2 regions of the Streptomyces sp. cmx-4-9 genome follow, and region 1 is predicted to be linked to the other one. Evidence: riboswitches for the same ligand, from Rfam matches in the RefSeq annotation. Region 1 holds a riboswitch; the other holds the start of a gene.

Region 1 (10,039 bases):
CGCCAGGTCCGAACCGCCGAGGAAGACGGGCAGGTTCTTGCCGTTGGGGCCGGGCTGGACGAAGTTCTCCAGCTTGTCCGTCAGCCCGCCGACCTTGTCGTTCTCCGGGGTGCCGGCCGTGGCGCCCTCCCAGGCCGCGGCGAAGATCGCGGCGGAGTTGCCCTGGCCGAAGACGACCGGACGGTCGGACTCGTCCTTGGTCTTGTCGGCGTGCATGTACTTGTCGAGGAGCTCCTTGTACTGCTTCAGCCCCTTCAGCGACTCGGGGGAGGACAGGGCGCCCTTCCACTTGTCGCCGTCCTTCTTGGCGATGGCGCCGCCGGCGTCGTAGACGTAGGACATGGCGGCGTACCAGTCCGGCGAGGGCTGGTACAGGGCGCTGAACTTGTCGCCCTTGGCGGCCTGGATCTTGTCCAGAGCGGAGGTGTACTCGGCCCAGGTCTTCGGGGCGGCGGTGACGCCGGCCTCGGTGGCGATGTCCTTGCGCCAGGTGCCGACACGGCCACCGGCGTAGTAGGGGACGCCGTAGGTCTTGCCGTCGTAGGTGACGGACTCCTTGAGGGCGTCCAGCCATGCGGCGGAGTTCTCGAACTTCGACGGGTCGACCTCGGCGAAGGCGCCGGTCGACATGTAGCCGATCATCTCGGAGTTGCCCATTTCGACAACGTCCGGGGCCTTGTCCGTGGCGAGCACGGCGTCCAGCTTGGCGTTCTTGTCCGGCCAGCCGTAGTACTCGTGCTTGATGGTGAGGCCCGGGTGCTTGGCGACAATCGCGTCGTCGGCCGCCTTCACCAGCTCCGGCCAGTTGTTCTGGGCGTCGACCGTCAGCCAGACGGTCAGCTCCTTGGCGCCGGAAGCCTTGTCGTCCCCGCCCTTGCTTCCGGAATCACCACATGCCGCGAGGCCGATAACCATGCCCGCGACTCCAACCGCCGCGATGAGCTTGCGCTTCACGCCACCCTCCTCAGGGATGCCTGCCTGCACTTCCCTTGGCCGCCGCGGTGACATACGCGAAGTACTGCACGTGGGGCCGGGATCTGATCCATATTGGTTTAGACCAGTAACCGGAGCTTGGCCTAGACCTTTAGGGGTGTCAAGGGTCTAATGATCGGGTGCTCGGTCCGTTATCGGACCGACACCTGGGGAGAGAGAAGGCCTGTCCCCCCGCACGTGTCACGATGTGACCGCACATATCGGAGGAGCCGGTGACGGCAGCGAAACTGGAGTCGGGAAGGCGGGCGGCGATGGCCACCGAAGGGGCGATCACGGAGCCGGAAAGCGGGGCAGCCACCCGCACGGCACGCGTACCCAAGTACTACCGGCTCAAGCGGCACTTGCTCGACATGACCGAGACCCTGCCCCCCGGCACGCCCGTGCCGCCGGAGCGCACGCTCGCGGCCGAATTCGACACTTCGCGGACCACCGTCCGCCAGGCGCTCCAGGAACTCGTCGTCGAAGGGCGGCTGGAACGGATCCAGGGCAAGGGCACCTTCGTCGCCAAGCCGAAGGTCTCCCAGCCCCTCCAACTCTCCTCCTACACCGAGGACATGAGGGCCCAGGGACTGGAACCCACCTCCCAGCTCCTGGACATCGGCTATGTGACGGCCGACGACACCCTGGCCGGTCTGCTCAAGATCGCCACCGGGGGCCGGGTGCTGCGCATCGAGCGGCTGCGGCTGGCCAGCGGCGAACCGATGGCCATCGAGACCACGCACCTGTCGGCCAAGCGCTTCCCCGCGCTGCGCCGTTCGCTCGTCAAGTACACCTCCCTCTACACCGCCCTGGCCGAGGTGTACGACGTGCGGCTCGCCGAGGCCGAGGAGACGATCGAGACCTCGCTGGCCACCCCGCGGGAGGCCGGGCTGCTCGGCACCGACGTGGGGCTGCCGATGCTGATGCTCTCCCGCCACTCGCTGGACGCCGACGGCGAACCGGTCGAATGGGTGCGTTCGGTATACCGCGGAGACCGCTACAAGTTCGTCGCCCGGCTCAAGCGCCCCGCCGTCTGACCCTGTCCGGATACCGGTATACGGACGGGGTCTTACGTTCAGCGGGCTACCCCCCGTAGATTCCTGCGCTCACGCAGATGATCGACGAGGGGACGAGGCTCATGCCGGAACCGGAAACAACGGGGACAGAACGGGACGTGGCGAGTCCGGGCACCACGCCGGGCTCGCCCTCTGCCAAGTCCATCGCCGCCTGGGTGCTCGTCGGGCTGATCGGCGCCATCGGCTGGGGCGTCCTCGCGCTCTCCCGGGGCGAGGAGATCTCGGCCGCCTGGCTGCTCGCCGCCGCGCTGGGCTCGTACGCCATCGGCTACCGCTTCTACGCCCGCTTCATCGCGCACCGCGTACTGAAGGTGGACAAGACGCGGGCCACCCCCGCCGAACGCCTTGACAACGGTGTCGACTTCCATCCGACCGACCGGCGGGTGCTCTTCGGCCACCACTTCGCCGCCGTCGCCGGCGCCGGCCCGCTGGTGGGGCCCGTGCTCGCCGCTCAGATGGGCTACCTGCCGGGGACCATCTGGATCGTCGCGGGCGTCATCTTCGCCGGCGCCGTCCAGGACATGGTCACGCTGTTCTTCTCCACCCGCCGCGACGGCCGCTCGCTCGGCCAGATGGCCCGGGACGAGATCGGCCCCGTCGGCGGAGCCGCCGCGCTGGTCGCCGTGTTCGCCATCATGATCATCCTGCTGGCGGTGCTGGCCCTGGTCATCGTCAACGCGCTGGCCCACTCTCCGTGGGGCGTCTTCTCCATCGGCATGACCATCCCGATCGCCCTCTTCATGGGCTTCTACCTCCGCGTCCTGCGGCCGGGCCGGGTCACCGAGGTCTCCGTCATCGGCGTCGCGCTGCTCCTGCTGGCGATCGTCGCAGGCGGCTGGGTCGCCGAGTCCTCGCTCGCCGACACCTTCACCCTGGAGAAGGAGACGCTGGTCGTCTGGATGGTCGGGTACGGCTTCATCGCCTCGGTCCTGCCGGTGTGGATGCTGCTCGCCCCGCGCGACTACCTCTCCACCTTCATGAAGGTCGGCACCATCGCCCTGCTCGCGGTGGGCGTGGTCATCGCGATGCCCACCCTGAAGATGCCCGCCGTCACCGAGTTCGCCTCCCGCGGCGACGGCCCGGTCTTCGCCGGATCGATGTTCCCCTTCGTGTTCATCACCATTGCCTGCGGAGCGCTGTCCGGCTTCCACGCCCTGGTCTCCTCGGGCACCACCCCGAAGATGATCCAGAAGGAGACCCAGGTACGGGTCATCGGCTACGGCGCCATGCTCACCGAGTCCTTCGTCGCCATCATGGCGATGATCGCGGCCTCCATCATCGACCCGGGCCTGTTCTTCGCCGTGAACTCCCCCGGCGGCGTCATCGGCACCACGGTCGAGACCGCCTCGGCCGCCGTGACCAACCTCGGGTTCGCCATCTCCCCGGACGCCCTCGCGCAGGCGGCGAAGGACGTCGAGGAGGCCAGCCTGCTCTCCCGTACCGGCGGCGCCCCCACCTTCGCCCTCGGGATGTCGGAGATCTTCTCGGCCGTCATCGGCGGCGCCGGGATGAAGGCCTTCTGGTACCACTTCGCCATCATGTTCGAGGCGTTGTTCATCCTGACCACGGTCGACGCCGGCACCCGCGTCGGACGCTTCATGCTCCAGGACACCCTCGGCAATGTGCACAAGTCCTTCCGGGACGTCAGCTGGAAGCCCGGCGTGTGGCTCGCGAGCGCGGTCGTCGTCGGCGGCTGGGGCTACTTCCTGTGGGTGGGCGTCAAGGACCCGCTGGGCGGCATCAACCAGCTCTTCCCGCTGTTCGGCATCGCGAACCAGCTGCTCGCCGCGGTCGCCCTGGCCGTCTGCACCACGCTGCTGGTCAAGTCCGGCCGGCTCAAGTGGGCCTGGGTGACGGCCGTCCCGCTGGCCTGGGACGTGGCGGTCACCCTGACCGCGAGCTACCAGAAGATCTTCTCCGCGGACGTGAAGGTCGGCTTCTTCGCCCAGCGCGACAAGTACCAGGCCGGGATCGACGCCGACAAGGTGCTGCCGCCCGCGAAGACCATGGGCGAGATGCACACCGTGGTCACCAACGCCACGGTCGACGGCGTGCTGTCGGTGCTCTTCGCCGTCCTGATCGTCATCGTGCTGCTGGACGCCGCCCGGACCTGCTACAAGGCCGCCGTCGACCCGGCGTCGGTGAAGCTGTCCGAGGTCCCGTGGACCGAGTCGAAGATCGTCGCCCCCGCCGGCCTGATCCCGACCGCCGAGGAGCGCGCGGAACTCGCCGCGGCCGGGCTGGACGCGGGCGGCGGCGCCGTCAAGGAGCCGGTGGCCTCGTGAACCGGCTGCGCGGGGCGCTCGCGAAGGCCTGGTCCCACCTGAAGGAGTTCACGGGTGAGGCGGCATACGACCGGTACGTCGCCCACGCCCGCTCCCACGACCCGGCCGCCCCGGTCCTGACCCGGCGCGCTTTCGAACGGGCCCGTACGGACTCCCGCGAGGCCGATCCCCGCGAGGGCTTCCGCTGCTGCTGAGCAGGGAGCGAAGGGCCCCGCCCGTCCGGCGGGGCCCTTCGCCGTGCCCGGCGCCCCCGCGCCCCGGCGGCCGCGGGGCCGTCCTGCACACTCGACGCCATGGACATCGTGATCAGGGCGGCGCTGCCCGCCGAGTACGGACCCTTGGGCGAGATCACCGCGCAGGCCTACCTGGGCGACGGACTGCTCGGCCCCGGCGAGGCCTTCTACGCGGAGGTGCTGCGCGACGTCGCGGCCCGGGCCGCCGACGGGGAGGTGCTCGTCGCGGTCGACGACGGCGTCCTGCTCGGCGGTGTGACCTTCGCCCCACCGGGCAGCCCGCTGTGCGACATCGCCGGACCCGGCGAGGCGGAGTTCCGGATGCTCGCGGTCTCCCGCGCCGCCCGCGGGCGCGGCGTGGGCGAGGCACTGGTCCGCGCCTGCACGGCCCGCGCCCGGGAGCTGGAGGGCGTCACGCGCCTGGTCCTGTCCACGCAGAGCGGCATGACGGGGGCCCGGCGGCTCTACGGACGACTGGGCTTCGTGCGGACTCCCGAGCGGGACTGGGCGCCCGTCCCGGGCCTGACCCTCCTCACGTACCTCCTCCAACTGTAGCCACGCCGACACAACATGTGGGGGTTACCGCAACCGGTCGCCCCCACATGTATGCTCATGCCTGCTGTCGCCGCAGGGGAATCCGGTGCGAATCCGGAACTGTCCCGCAACGGTATGACGTACACCCACGGGTGGACCCGCAAGTCCGAGGACCTGCCGACAGCGCACCCGGCTCGACCGAACCGGGTGCCGACACGTCCGGGCCTCGCGGTTGGGCCGGTGGACGCCATGCGGTGTACGCGTTCCTGCCACGCCCGCATGCGCCCCCTGCTGCCCCGCCGACGGCCGGCCGAGCGAGGGAGAGCTCCCGCCGTGACCATCGCGCCTTCCGCACCGCGCGCCGCGTCCATTTCCGGCGACACCACCGAGGGCCCGGGGGCCACGCTGCTGCGTACCCTCACCGCACTGACGGCCGACCTCCCGGACACCGACCCCGGACGGGTCGCCGCCGCCGCCCTGCGCGGCCGCAGCTCCGCCGCCGACGAGGCCGAACTGCGCGCCCTCGCCACCGAGGCCGCCGCCGGCCTCATCTCCGAGGACCCGGCCTACTCCCGGCTCGCCGCCCGGCTGCTGACGACGGCCGTCCGCGACGAGGCCGCGGGCCAGGGCTCGACCTCCTTCTCGGCCTCCGTCGCGGTCGGCCACCGCGAGGGGCTCATCGCCGACCGCACCGCCGAGTTCGTACGGACCCACGCGGCCCGGCTGGACGCGCTGGTCGAGCACACCCTCGCCGAGGGCGCCGACGACCGCTTCGGCTTCTTCGGCCTGCGCACCCTGCACAGCCGCTACCTGCTGCGCCACCCCCTGACCCGCCAGGTGATCGAGACCCCGCAGTTCTTCATGCTGCGGGTGGCCTGCGGCCTGGCCGAGGACCACAGCGTCCAGGCCGTCGAGGAAGTCGCCTCGCTGTACCGGCTGATGAGCCGCCTCGACTACCTGCCGTCCTCCCCCACCCTCTTCAACTCCGGCACCCGGCACCCGCAGATGTCCTCCTGCTACCTGCTGGACTCCCCGCTGGACGAGCTGGACTCGATCTACGACCGCTACCACCAGGTCGCCCGCCTGTCCAAGCACGCCGGCGGCATCGGCCTGTCGTACTCCCGCATCCGCGCCCGCGGTTCGCTGATCCGCGGCACCAACGGCCACTCCAACGGCATCGTGCCGTTCCTGAAGACCCTCGACGCCTCCGTCGCCGCCGTGAACCAGGGCGGCCGCCGCAAGGGCGCCGCCGCCGTCTACCTGGAGACCTGGCACGCGGACATCGAGGAGTTCCTGGAGCTGCGCGACAACACCGGTGAGGACCAGCGCCGCACGCACAACCTGAACCTGGCGCACTGGGTGCCGGACGAGTTCATGCGCCGCGTCAACGCCGACGCCGACTGGTCGCTGTTCTCCCCGGCCGATGTCCCCGAGCTGGTGGACCTGTGGGGCGACGAGTTCGACGCCGCGTACCGCAAGGCCGAGGCGGCCGGCCTGGCCCGCAAGACCATGCCCGCCCGCGACCTGTACGGCCGGATGATGCGCACCCTCGCGCAGACCGGCCAGGGCTGGATGACCTTCAAGGACGCCTCCAACCGCACGGCGAACCAGACCGCCGAGCCGGGCACCGTCGTGCACTCCTCGAACCTGTGCACCGAGATCATCGAGGTCACCAACGACGGCGAGACGGCCGTCTGCAACCTCGGCTCGGTCAACCTCGGCGCCTTCGTCCTGGCGGAGACCGGGGGGATCGACTGGGAGCGCCTGGACGAGACCGTCCGCACGGCCGTGACCTTCCTCGACCGCGTGGTGGACATCAACTTCTACCCGACCGAGCAGGCGGGCCGCTCCAACGCCCGCTGGCGTCCGGTGGGTCTGGGCGCCATGGGCCTCCAGGACGTCTTCTTCAAGCTGAAGCTGCCCTTCGACTCCCCCGAGGCGAAGGCCCTGTCCACGAAGCTCTCCGAGCGGATCATGCTCGCCGCCTACGAGGCCTCCTGCGACCTCGCCGAGCGCAGCGGCCCCCTGCCCGCCTGGGAGCAGACCCGTACCGCCCGCGGCGTCCTGCACCCGGACCACTACGACGTGGAGCTGAACTGGCCGGAGCGCTGGGAGGCGCTGCGTGCCCGCGTCGCGGAGACCGGCATGCGCAACTCGCTGCTGCTGGCCATCGCCCCGACGGCGACGATCGCCTCGATCGCGGGCGTGTACGAGTGCATCGAGCCGCAGGTCTCCAACCTCTTCAAGCGCGAGACGCTCAGCGGTGAGTTCCTCCAGGTGAACGGCTACCTGGTGGAGGAGCTGAAGAAGCTCGGCGTGTGGGACGCGCAGACCCGCGAGGCGCTGCGCGAGTCCAGCGGCTCGGTGCAGGGCTTCGGCTGGATCCCGGCCGAGGTGCGCGAGCTGTACCGCACGGCGTGGGAGATCCCGCAGCGCGGCCTGATCGACATGGCGGCGGCCCGCACCCCGTTCCTCGACCAGTCGCAGTCGCTGAACCTGTTCCTGGAGACGCCCACCATCGGCAAGCTCAGCTCGATGTACGCGTACGCCTGGAAGCAGGGCCTGAAGACCACCTACTACCTGCGTTCGCGCCCGGCGACGAGGATCGCCCGCGCCGCGTCCGGCGCCGCCGCCGCTCCCGCGGCCGCTCCCGCCGCCCCCCTCCCGCAGGCCGTCGACGCCGATGCGCTGGCCTGCTCCCTGGAAAACCCCGAGTCCTGCGAGGCCTGCCAGTGATGACGTCCCCCGACACCAAGAACCTGCTCGACCCGGGCTTCGAACTGACCCTGCGCCCCATGCGCTACCCGGACTTCTACGAGCGCTACCGCGACGCGATCAAGAACACCTGGACCGTCGAGGAGGTCGACCTCCACTCGGACGTCGCGGACCTCGCGAAGCTGACGCCCGGCGAGCAGCACATGATCGGCCGGTTGGTCGCGTTCTTCGCGACGGGCGACTCGATCGTCTCCAACAACCTGGTGCTGACGCTGTACAAGCACATCAACTCCCCGGAGGCGCGGCTGTACCTGTCGCGCCAGCTGTTCGAGGAGGCCGTGCACGTCCAGTTCTACCTGACGCTGCTCGACACCTACCTGCCCGACCCGGACGACCGCGCCGCCGCGTTCGACGCGGTCGAGGAGATTCCCTCGATCCGCGAGAAGGCGCAGTTCTGCTTCCGGTGGATGGACTCGGTCGAGAAGATCGACCGGCTGGAGACGCAGGCCGACCGCCGCCGCTTCCTGCTGAACCTGATCTGCTTCGCGGCGTGCATCGAGGGACTGTTCTTCTACGGCGCCTTCGCCTACGTGTACTGGTTCCGCTCGCGCGGCCTGCTGCACGGCCTGGCGACGGGCACCAACTGGGTGTTCCGCGACGAGACCATGCACATGAACTTCGCCTTCGAGGTCGTGGACACGGTCCGCAAGGAGGAGCCGGAGCTCTTCGACGACGCCCTGCGCCAGCAGGTCACCGACATGCTCCAGGAGGCCGTCGAGGCGGAGCTGCAGTTCGGCCGCGACCTGTGCGGCGACGGCCTGCCGGGCATGAACACCGACTCGATGCGCGAGTACCTGGAGTGCGTCGCCGACCAGCGCCTGGTCCGGCTGGGCTTCCCGGCGGTGTACGGCTCGCAGAACCCGTTCTCGTTCATGGAGCTCCAGGGCGTCCAGGAGCTGACGAACTTCTTCGAGCGCCGCCCGTCGGCCTACCAGGTCGCGGTCGAGGGCACGGTCGACCTGGACGAGGACTTCTAGGTCCGTTCCGTACGGCGCGGTGCGAGCGCCCCCGCCCACGGGGAACGGGATCCGGGTGACCGGATCCCGGGGCGGGGGCGCTCCTGTGCGGGGCGGCGGGACTGCTGCCGGGCGGCGCGCAGTTGCCGGTCGGTGCGGTGCTCGGCCAGCAGGCCGTGCAGGGCGGGGCCGGCGAGCAGGGCGGCGACGGCGAGGACCGTGAGGGCGTTCCAGAGCGTGTTCATGCCTCCACTCTCGCCGGGCCGGCCCTGAGCGGACAGTGGCAGGACTGTCATGAACGAGCGAATTACTGCCACACTGTGGCCATGCTGACGAATGTGGCCGTGGCCGTGGTCAACGGGGTCGCCCCCTTCGAACTGGGGATCTTCTGCGAGGTGTTCGGGACCGACCGGTCCGCAGCGGGCCTGCCGCGCTACGAGTTCGCCGTGTGCGCGGTGGAGGACAACCCGCTGCCCACCGGGGACGGCCACTTCGGCCTCACGCTCCCGTACGGCCCGGAGCGGCTGGAGGAGGCCGATCTGATCTGCCTCCCCGCCGACCGCCAGGCCCCCGTCCGCACGTACCCCGAACCCCTCCTGGCGGCCCTGAACCGGGCCGTGGACCGGGGGGCGCGGGTGCTGAGCGTGTGCAGCGGGGCCTTCATGCTGGGCGCGGCGGGGCTGCTCGACGGCCGCCGCTGCACCACGCACTGGATGCACGCCCCCGCCCTGCGCTCCCGCTTCCCGCGCGCCCTGGTCGACCCCGACGTGCTGTACGTGGACGAGGGCCCGGTGATCACCTCGGCCGGCACCGCCTCGGGGATCGACGCCTGCCTGCACCTGGTCCGCCAGGAGCAGGGCGCCGAGGTGGCCAACACCATCGCCCGCCGGATGGTCGTGCCGCCGCACCGCGACGGCGGGCAGGCGCAGTACGTCCGGCGCCCGCTGCCCCGCACGTCCTGCGACACGGTCGGCGGGGTGCTCGGGTGGATGGCCCGGCACCTGGACGAGGAGATCACCGTCGAACAGCTCGCGGAGCGGGCGCACATGTCCCCGCGGACCTTCGCCCGCCGCTTCCTCCAGGAGACCGGCACGACCCCCTACCAGTGGGTGCTGCGGCAGCGGGTGCTGTTGGCGCAGGAGCTGCTGGAGACCACGGACGAGACGGTCGACGCCGTCGCGGGCCGCTGCGGGTTCGGGAACGCGGCA
Region 2 (10,039 bases), 230 kb from region 1:
GGCCTCCGCTTGCCTCGTGCATATGACATGACGCCCCCTCGGAACCCCTGGATCCGAGGGGGGTTTTCCCGCGGAACGGCCCGGACGGGCAGCCCGGCCGTCCATGATGGGTGCATGGCGGGCCTGGAGGGTGTGGAGCAGCCGCGGCAGCGCAGCAGCGCGTCGGCCGTACGGCTCACGGCGGCACTTGAGGACGAACAGGGCCTCAAGGCGCTGGAGTTGTACGGGAACCCGGCTGAGGCGGAAGTGACGCTGCCGTCCGAGCCCGAGTCGGCCGGTACCGCGCGCCGCCTCACGCAGTGCGTGGTGGTGCGGATGTGGGGGCTCTCGCCGCAGATCGCCGAGCACGCCGTCCTGCTGGTCTCGGAACTCGTCGGCAACGCGGTCCGACACACCGGGGCCCGCTCCTTCGGCCTGCGGATGCTGCGGCGGCGCGGCTGGATCCGCGTCGAGGTCCGTGACCCCTCGCGCGGGCTGCCCTGCCTGATGCCGGTCCACGAGCTGGACACCACCGGCCGGGGGCTCTTCCTCGTCGACAAGCTCTCCGACCGGTGGGGGGCGGACCTGCTGCCGCGCGGGAAGATCACCTGGTTCGAGATGCGGGTCGCCGACCGCTAGTTCCCACCGGCTGCCACCGGCCGTGGGCCTGCGCAACCCTGCCGGCCGATGCCTGCCGGACTGCCCCCGGAAAGCCAGGAACCCCCTGTCGCCGTGGTGGGCGCTGCGGGGGTTCCATGGGTGCGCCGAGGATCGGTGGGGTGTGTGATCCTCGGCGTGGTCGACTTCGCTCGGGTCAATGGGAAGCCGTGCTTCCGACTATGGCAGACGGGAACCCCGAACGCCAAAAGTCCCAACTTGGACAGAAGTGTGCATATCCTAAGAGTTTCCACCTAAATCTTAGGTGAGGTGGGCCACTCACCTCACAATCACTGCATAAGTATCGACCGCTCTGTGTGATTCGTTGATCGCATAGCGGACGACCCTCGGGACGACGGCCCCGGACCGACGTCCCGAATTGGGTCAATCATTACCTTTACCGTCATCCACCCCTTAAATGGGCAGGTGCTCTGTTACCCAGACCGCCGTACGGCCCTGCGCGCCGCAGCGGCGGTCGCCGCCGGTGCCCTCACCGCCGCCTGCGGCACGGGCGGCCGCGGCGCCGCGCCCACCCCCGCCCGCTCCACCCCCGCCCGGGCGGCCCCGGACCGGCCCGCCGCGGCGGCGGCGCCCCGCCGCTTCCCCGGGCAGCCCGTGGAGATCGGCCACGGTCCCCGCAACCGGCCCGCGGTCGCGCTGACCTTCCACGGCAACGGGGACCCCGCCACCGCCCGGGCGGTCCTGGCCGAGGCGGAGAAGGCGGGTGCGCGGGTCACCGTACTGGCCATCGGCAGCTGGCTCGACGCCCACCCGGAGCTGGCCCGCCGGATTCTCGACGGCGGCCACGAACTCGGCAACCACACCCAGCGCCACCTGGCGATCAACGACATGTCCGAGGCGGAGGCCTACGCCGAGATCACCGGATGCGCCCAGCGGCTCAAACGGCTCACCGGCTCCATCGGCACCTGGTTCCGGCCCTCGCAGACCCGGTACGCGACCCCGCTCGTCCGGAAACTGGCGCAGCGGGCGGGCTATCCGCACGTCCTGTCCTACGACGTGGACTCCCTCGACTTCACCTCGCCCGGCGCCGCGGCCGTCATCCGCAACGTCACCGGGACGATCCTCAACGGATCGGTGGTGAGCCTGCACTTCGGCTACGCGGACACGGTCGACGCGATGCCACCCCTCCTCGAAGAACTCGCGCGCCGCCAACTGCGCGCGGTGACCACCACGGAGCTGCTGACCCCATGACGACCATCCGCCTTCCCCGGAAGGCCACCGTGCTGCTTGCCGGTCTGGTCCTCGCCGCCCTGGCCGGCTGCGGATCAGCCGACAAAGGGCCCGCCGAGGCGCTCGGCACCAAGGGTGCGGCCCAGCCCGCCAAGGTTCCGGCGGCCCCGCCGGGCCTGCCCGGCATGCCCCCGCTCCTCGACCCCCACGACGTCTACGCGGCGGACCGGCCGAACAAGCTCTCCCCGGTGGTCAAGGACTTCCCGTCCCGGATCTACGTGCCGAACACCAACTCCAACACGGTGTCCGTCATCGACCCGGCGACGTACCAGGTCATCGACACCATCCCGGTCGGCGTCCAGCCCCAGCACGTGGTGCCGTCCTGGGACATGAAGACCCTGTGGGTCAACAACAACCGCGGCCACACGCTCACCCCCATCAACCCGGCCACCGGCGAGGCCGGACAGCCGGTCGAGGTGCACGACCCGTACAACCTGTACTTCACGCCGAACGGCAAGTACGCCGTCGTCATGGCCTCGCTGGACAAGGAGCTGGTCTTCCGCGACCCGCACACCATGGACCGGGTCAAGACGGTCCCGGTGAGCTGCTTCGGCGTCAACCACGCCGACTTCTCCGCCGACGGCCGGTACTTCATCGTGAGCTGCGAGTTCTCCGGCGAGCTGCTCAAGGTCGACACCGAGCGGATGGAGGTCGTCGGACAGCAGAAGCTGCCGTTCGAGGGCGCGATGCCGCAGGACGTCAAGGTCTCGCCCGACGGGAAGACCTTCTACGTCGCGGACATGATGGCGCACGGCATGTGGGTGCTCAGCGGGGACACCTTCGAGACGCCCAAGCTGCTGCCCACCGGGAAGGGCTGCCACGGCCTGTACGTGAGCCGGGACTCCAAGGAGATGTACGTCTCCAACCGCGGCGAGGGCACGGTCTCCGTCTTCAACTTCCCGCAGAACAAGCTGACCAAGAAGTGGGAACTGCCGGACGGCGGCAGCCCCGACATGGGCGGCGTCTCCGCCGACGGCAAGGTGCTGTGGCTGTCGGGCCGCTACAACGACGAGGTGTACGCGATCGACACGGTGACGGGCAAGCAGCTCGCCCGGGTCCCGGTCGGCGGCGGCCCGCACGGCCTCGCCGTCTATCCGCAGCCCGGCCGCTACTCCCTGGGCCACACCGGCATCTTCCGCTAGTGCGGTGACCGTCCGCCGGGGCCGGCCGGTCCGCGCGGAACCGGCGGTGCCCCGGGAGCTCGCACAGCTCCCGGGACACCGCTCCGCGCTCCCGCGGCGCCGCGCTACCAGGCGACGGGGAGCCGCTCCGGAAGCCGCTTGATGAAGCCCGTGCGCCAGACCAGGTTCTCCGCGGGCACCGCGAGACGCAGTCCGGGCAGCCGATCGACCAGCACCTCCAGCGCGATCTCGGCGTGGGTGCGGCCCAGCGCGGAGGCCGGGCAGAAGTGCCGGCCGGCGCCGAAGGCCAGATGCGCGTTGGGGCTGTCGCGCTCCAGGTCCAGTACGTCGGGGTCCGCGAAGGCCGCCGGGTCGAAGTTGGCCCCCTCCAGCAGGACCAGGACCAGCTCGCCCTCCTTCACCAGGACGTCACCGACCCGGACGTCCGCCAGGGCGATGCGCGGCAGGCCGTCGCCGACGGACAGGTTCCAGCGCAGCAGCTCCTCCACCGCCCGGCCCGTGCGCTCCGGGTGCCTGCGCAGGTACCCGACCAGCTCCGGCCGCTGGAGCAGCGCGAGGACCGCGAGGACGAGGAAGGCGGAGGTGGAGACCGCACCCGCCCCGAAGAGGGAGACGGCCACGGTCGCGAACATCTCGTCGGTCAGGTGCGCCGACTCCGGGTCCGCCTCCTTGAGGTCGGCGAATCTGCCGAGGAGCCCCGTACGCTCCTCGGCGGGCAGCGCGAGCTGGTCGCGCAGCCGGTCGGCGAAGTAGCCGACGTCCTTGTACCAGTTGAGCGCCGAGTCGGCGAACGGCTCGCGCGCCGTCATGAAGGCCACGTCCAGCCCCGACATCAGCCGGCGCCGGTCCTCGTAGGGGACCCCGAGGATCCGGCAGTGCAGCGCCGCCGAGAACGGGTCGGCGAACCCCGCCCGCAGGTCCGCCGGAGCGCCCTCGGCGAGGATCTGGTCGACGAGCTCGCCGGCCGTGGCGCGCAACCAGTCCTGCAGCCCCTTCTGGCGCGGGTTGAGGGCCTTCATCACCGCGGTGCGCAGGCCGGCGCTGTTGATGTTGCCCATGTTGTTGACGACCTCGGGCGGGATCGTCAGCGCGTACTGCCGGGGGACCCCGGCGTTCGCCGTGTCCTTGAGGCTGAACCGGTCGTCCTCCAGCACCTGTCGGGCCAGCGCGTAGCTGCTCACCAGCCAGGCCGGGTCCCCGGTGAGGGTGCGGACCCTGGCGACCGGGGCCTGTTCGCGCAGCCGGGTGCACTCCTGCGGGAGCACGTCACCGCGCCGCGAGAGCGGGAAGTCGAGGAGCGGCTGCTCCGCGGTCTCCCGGCCCTCAAGCTGCTCGACGCTCATCGGTGATCCTTTCGGTCGGTACGTGGTCCACGTCGCCGGGGCGGCTCGGCCCCTCGGGCGCCGCATGGTCGGGCATCTCGCGCACGGGGGCGGCGGCCTCGGGGCGTACGACGGCGTACGCCTGGTTCCTGGTCGCGCGCAGGCCTCCGCCGCGGGCGAAGAGGACGTCGGTCAGCGGCATCCTGACGTGGTAGGCCGCCACCGAGGACGGCACGTCGAGAATGCTCGGGGTATCGACGAAGAACGGGAGCTCGGCTGCCATGTAGTCGAAACACACCTGCAACTGCGCAGCCGTGATCGATTCACCTTCCGGCAACTTCGACCCGACAAAGTGGAGGGCCATTTTCTCGCAGCCCTTACGGAATTCCGCGTCGGTCTCCAGGAAATGCAGCACCCGCCGGTGCAGCAGTTGGTACACGGGATTGCCCTGGAATTCGGACAGTGCCCTGACGCGAATCTCGGCGTGTGGGGCCCCTGATTCCTCCACACCCTTGAGAATCCTTCGCCGGACCGCCTTGATCTCTTTCGCGGCACGCTTCTCCGCGTGCTCCCGGGTGTAGCCGAAGGCGGCGAACATCCGGTCCACGTGGAGGTCTGCGTACACGAAGTCGACCTGCGCGAAGCGGGTCGTGGCCCACCGGGCGAGACCGGTGATGCGCTCGGAGCTGAAGTAGCTGTTCCCGGGACTCACTCCGATGAGCACATGGTCGCCGTCTTCCCAGATATGGCGGCAGGTGCGGGTGAAGGGCAGAACTTCGAATGATGCGTCGGCTGTGATCGTCACCTGTGTGATCGCCCTCATTGCCGCTTGTCCCTGGGAGCCCTGCGCTCCTGGTGTGGCGGCAATGCCGTTACGTTATGCCGTGATCCCGGAGCGTGACAAGTCCGGGCCGGATTTGTTGGCTGGAATTATCGCTTCCGCGTTACGGAAGGGTAAGTGAATTTCTATCTGCCGCTCGAACGGGACCCGCGCAGGGGGTGCCCCGCGCGGGCCGCTACCCTGAGCCGGTCAACAAGCACCAAGAAGGGGTGGACCCAGTGGCGGACATCGAGAGCGCGCGGGCGACGTTCAGCAAGTTCGACGTGAACGGTGACGGCTTCATCACGGCCGACGAGTACAGCGCGGCCATGAAGGCGATGGGCGACGCGTACGTCACCGGTTCGGTCGCGGACGCCGTGGTCGCCGCCAAGGACACGAACAGCGACGGCCTGTTGAGCTTCGACGAGTTCTGGGCCTCCCTGAACAAGTAGGGCCGCTCCGGCCCCGTACGCGCCTCCGTCCCCCTGCCCGGGGCGGGGGCGCGTCAGGCTGCCCGGGGGCCGTCCGGGGGCGTCAGGTCCTCGACCTCCGCGAGGGCCTCCTCCAGCCAGCTCAGCCAGAACGTCTCCAGGGCGATCCCGCCGTGCAGGACGAGCCGGCGCAGCCGGTCCTGCCCGGCGTCGCGCTCCGGCGGGAAGTCCTTGGCCTCGATGGCCTCGTACTTCGCCAGCTGCTCCCGGTGCAGCCCCAGATGGCGCCGCAGCTCGGGAGCGAGCCGCTGCGGCCCGACCACCGCCGCCGCGCGGATCCGCAGCAGCAGCGCATCGCGCAGCGGTTTGGGGTCCTGGCTCTCATCGACCCACCGGGCCAGCTCCGCGCTGCCGTCCGGCAGCACCTCGTACTCCTTCTTCTGCCCCCGTACGGGCACCTCGCTGGGCAGCGCCCGGATCAGCCCGGCCTCCTCCAGCCTCCCCAGCTCGCGGTAGATCTGCTGGTGCGTGGAGGACCAGAAGTACCCGATCGACTTGTCGAACCGCCGGGTCAGCTCCAGCCCCGACGAGGGCTTCTCCAGGAGGGCGGTGAGGATGGCGTGCGGGAGCGACATGCGGCCATCCTAGGGAGTGTCCGGCAGGCTCCTTCCGTCCCGTCCCCGCGCCCAGCCGGCCAGGGCCTCCGGGGCGCGCGGGCCGGGGGCGTCCGGGCCGAGGAGGCCGTGGGCGCGCAGCAGCGCGGTGACCGCCGGCGACCAGGCCTGGCGCAGGCCCGCGGAGAGCAGCAGCTCCGGGTCCGACAGGAGCTCCAGGGCCGGCCCGACGCGGATGCCCGAGGGGGTCAGGACGGCGGCGTCGTCGGCCCAGCGCACCGCCAGGTCCACGTCGTGGGTGGCCATCACCACCGTGGTGCCCTCGGCCCGCAGCCGCGCCAGGACGTCCAGCAGCCGTTCCTGCCCGTCCGGGTCCAGCCCGGCCGTCGGCTCGTCCAGGATCAGCACCCGCGGGGCCATCGCCACGGCCCCCGCGATCGCCGCGCGCTTGCGCTGGCCGTACGAGAGCAGGTGCGTCGGGCGGTCCCGCAGCGCGGTGATGTCCAGCGCGGCCAGCGCGGCGTCGACCCGCGCGCGGACCTCCGCGGCGGGCAGCCCCAGATTCATCGGGCCGAAGGACACGTCCTGCTCGACCGAGGCCGCGAACAGCTGGTCGTCCGGGTCCTGCACCACCAGCTGCACCCCGGTCCGCAGCCGGGTCAGCCCCGCGCGGTCGTGGGTGACGGCCGCGCCGTCGAGCCGCAGCTCGCCCCGGCCCGGCCGCAGGCCCCCGCTGAGCAGCCGCATCAGGGTGGTCTTGCCGCTGCCGTTGCGGCCCAGCAGGACCAGCGCGCGGCCCTGTGTGACGGCGAAGTCCACACCGGTCAGCACGGCCGGCCCGTCCTCGTAGGCGTAGCCCGCCCCGACGAGTTCCACCAGGCGGGTCACAGATACAGCTCCTTCACGGCGAGGGTCGTGCCGACCAGGACGGTCAGCAGGGCGGCGGTGGCCGTCAGGAACCGCCAGGACACGGTGGCCTCCGGGACCAGGACCCGCAGGGCGCCGTCGTAGCCGCGCCCCGCGAGCCCCTCCTGGAGCCGCCCCGCACGGTCGAATGCCCGCACGAAGGAGGTCGCGGCCAGCCCCGCCAGGGAGCGCCACACCGCCGCGCGGCTCCGCTGCCCGAGGCGGGCCGCCTGCGCACGGCGGACCTGCGCCATCGAGTCCAGCAGCAGGAAGCCGATCCGGTACATCACCAGGGCCACGTCCACCACGGGAGCCGGCACCCCGGCGCGCACCAGCCGCGGGAGCACGTCCGAGACCGGGGTGGTGAAGGCGAACAGCAGCACCCCGAGGGAGGCCGCCGAGGTGCGCAGCAGCAGTTCCCCGGCGTGCCGGGGGCCGTCGGGGGCCGGCGCCAGGAACCCGTCCGGCCCCCCCACCGAGACCAGCAGCGGCAGCGCCCCGGTGACGCAGAAGCCCAGCGGGACCCGGAAGGCCCGCCACAGCTGCCGCCGCGACACCCCCGCGGGTCCGAGCAGGACCGCCAGGGTCGCGGCGGCGACCAGCGGCCCGCCCGGCCACGGCGGCAGTCCCACCGCCGTGACCGTCAGCCCCACTCCCAGCAGGGCCTTCTCCAAGGGGTGGCGGTACCGCCAGCGGCTGCTGTGCGCCGCCACGTCGATCGGCAGCACCGCCTACGACTCCGCGGTGGCGGACGCGGCGGCCGCTCCCTGGCGGCGCCCCCTGCGGACGCCGAAGTAGTACGCGAGCACGCCCGCGCCGAGCGCCGCCTGGAGGGCGAACAGCGCCGACTCGACCTCGCCGGACGGGGGTTCGTACAGCGGGGAGAACCACGGCTCGTAGTCCGGCCGCAGTTCGGTGATGGCTGCCTCCGCCTGCGCGTCGGCGCCCGTGAACGGCTCCTCCTTGCCCTCGCCGAGTCCCAGCGCGAGGGGCAGGACGGCCAGCGCCGCCACCAGGAGCAGCAGCAGGGTGTTGATCTTCGCGTTCCTGGTCATCGGGCCACCGCCTCCTGCTGCGCGTCCTTCGGGTCGCCGGAGGCCTTCGGTCCGGTGAGCTTCGCGACGCCGAGCCGCACCAGGTCCGACTTGCTGGACTGCATCAGCAGCCGCATCACGAGGACCGTCAGCAGGCCCTCGCTGACCGCGAGCGGGATCTGCGTCACCGCGAAGATGCCGGCGAACTTCTCCAGCGAGCCGATGAAGCCGCTGCCCGCGTCCGGGAAGGCCAGCGCCAGCTGGACGGAGGTCACGCAGTAGGTGACCAGGTCGGCGAAGAAGGCGCCGAGGAAGACGCTCGCCATCAGCGGCAGGCCCAACCTCCGCATCAGCCGGTAGACGCCGTACCCCGCCCAGGGACCGGCGACCGCCATCGAGAAGACGTTGGCCCCGAGGGTGGTGAGGCCGCCGTGCGCCAGCAGCAGCGCCTGGAACAGCAGGGTGATCGTGCCGAGCACCGCCATGATCGGCGGCCGGAACAGGATGGCCCCGAGCCCGGTGCCGGTGGGGTGCGAACAACTGCCCGTGACGGAGGGGATCTTCAGGGCGGACAGGACGAAGGTGAATGCTCCGGCCGCACCCAGGAGCAGGGTGCTCTCCGGGTTGGCCTTCACCTCGCGGGTGAGGGCGCGCACACCGTGCGCGACGAAGGGAGCGGACGCGGCGCCCCAGGCGACCGCGTGCAACGGGGGCAAAAACCCCTCGGCTATATGCATGAGTGGGGAGACCTCTCCAGCACCTCGTGGATGGACAACGCGCCCCGGCCGGTCTCCTGGCTCACGGGTGCTGATGCCCGGGTCTCCGCCTTCCCGGGGCCGGGCGGTCTCCCGCACGGGCCCAGTGGCTTCCCGTAGGAGTGGAGCCGGACTTCCCGATCACAGTGGCGAGGGCCGCACCGGTTTTCCACCGGTTTCCCGAACACCAAGGCCCGCTGACCTTAGTCGGCCATCCCGACCCGCACCAACCCCGCCCCGTACCGGACCCCCCGTGCCGTGCTCGCCGAGCGGCTCTGCGCCGGCTCCTTTCCCGCGGAACGCGCAGCGTCGGCGCCCCTGCCCCGAGCGCCGCCGACGGCTCTCCCGCGGCACGGACGGGCGGGGGCGCCCGGGGCGGAGACCGCCCCGGGCACCCGCCTCAGCACACGTTGGGGTGCGCGATGTCCAGCACCAGGCGCTCGGGCGCGTGCAGGACGGTGGTGGAGTGGACGGGCGGGGTGTCGAAGGCGGCGCCGAAGGTCACGTGCCCCTCGTAGTCGCCGGTCAGGGCGATGCCCTTGAGCTTGCTCAGGTAGATCTTCTGCAGGCGCGGGCCCTGGTAGACGTTCCGTCCCGCGTCGTCGTGTCCGGCGGCGGGGCTGAGGCCCACCTCCAGGAAGAACTTCCCGGCGAGCGGGACGGGTTTGCCGGACCCGTCGTAGACCAGCTGGGAAACGGGCGTGACGGTGACCTGGGGGACGTACCCCTGCAGGTCGATGACGAGCCGGTCGTACGTGCAGTGCCCGCCCCAGCGGGCGTTCACGACGAGCGGGGTCTGGGTGGCCCGGGTGGCGGTGGCCGTCGCGGCGGCGGCCGAGGCCGGGGCCGCGAACGCGACCCCGGCGGTGAGCAGGGTGCCCGCGGCCAGTGCCGTGAGCTGTCGACGGTGCAGACGAGAACGCAGGCGGTTCATGGCGTCCCCCGATTCTCCAGAGACGGGGCGGTGCTGTCCCTGTGGAAGACACCGGACGGCCGCCGTTGGTTGCACGGCGGAACCGGCGAACCGCCGGGTGCGCAACCGGCGTTCCTGGCAGGCTGGTTGCCCGATGCCCGACAACGGCCCCGTGGGACTGGAGAGAACCGGATGCGATCACACCGATTCCCCTG

The links. Region 1 has a riboswitch for cobalamin ahead of ACLJTM_RS04290 (ribonucleoside-diphosphate reductase subunit alpha). Riboswitches for the same ligand answer to the same signal wherever they lie in the genome.
Region 2: it holds a riboswitch for cobalamin, as region 1 does, so the genes downstream of both, ACLJTM_RS03280 (energy-coupling factor ABC transporter permease) here and ACLJTM_RS04290 (ribonucleoside-diphosphate reductase subunit alpha) in region 1, are expected to answer to the same signal.

Annotation. Positions count from the first base shown of each region.
Region 1 is NZ_JAEBEE010000001.1:912,053-922,091, forward strand. It holds gene ACLJTM_RS04265 (extracellular solute-binding protein) at 1-954, opposite strand, end outside; gene ACLJTM_RS04270 (GntR family transcriptional regulator) at 1,245-2,009, shown strand; gene ACLJTM_RS04275 (carbon starvation CstA family protein) at 2,111-4,333, shown strand; gene ACLJTM_RS04280 (CstA-like transporter-associated (seleno)protein) at 4,330-4,527, shown strand; gene ACLJTM_RS04285 (GNAT family N-acetyltransferase) at 4,627-5,121, shown strand; cobalamin riboswitch at 5,139-5,297, shown strand; gene ACLJTM_RS04290 (ribonucleoside-diphosphate reductase subunit alpha) at 5,434-7,836, shown strand; gene ACLJTM_RS04295 (ribonucleotide-diphosphate reductase subunit beta) at 7,836-8,852, shown strand; gene ACLJTM_RS04300 (hypothetical protein) at 8,849-9,076, opposite strand; gene ACLJTM_RS04305 (helix-turn-helix domain-containing protein) at 9,158-10,039, shown strand, end outside.
Region 2 is NZ_JAEBEE010000001.1:686,298-696,336, reverse strand. It holds gene ACLJTM_RS03330 (ATP-binding protein) at 115-618, shown strand; gene ACLJTM_RS03325 (polysaccharide deacetylase family protein) at 1,063-1,848, shown strand; gene ACLJTM_RS03320 (YncE family protein) at 1,845-3,029, shown strand; gene ACLJTM_RS03315 (cytochrome P450) at 3,134-4,372, opposite strand; gene ACLJTM_RS03310 (tRNA-dependent cyclodipeptide synthase) at 4,353-5,156, opposite strand; gene ACLJTM_RS03305 (EF-hand domain-containing protein) at 5,411-5,623, shown strand; gene ACLJTM_RS03300 (PadR family transcriptional regulator) at 5,677-6,237, opposite strand; gene ACLJTM_RS03295 (energy-coupling factor ABC transporter ATP-binding protein) at 6,247-7,104, opposite strand; gene cbiQ (cobalt ECF transporter T component CbiQ) at 7,101-7,850, opposite strand; gene ACLJTM_RS03285 (energy-coupling factor ABC transporter substrate-binding protein) at 7,854-8,177, opposite strand; gene ACLJTM_RS03280 (energy-coupling factor ABC transporter permease) at 8,174-8,893, opposite strand; cobalamin riboswitch at 8,922-9,118, opposite strand; gene ACLJTM_RS03275 (hypothetical protein) at 9,312-9,845, opposite strand; gene ACLJTM_RS03270 (hypothetical protein) at 10,017-10,039, shown strand, end outside.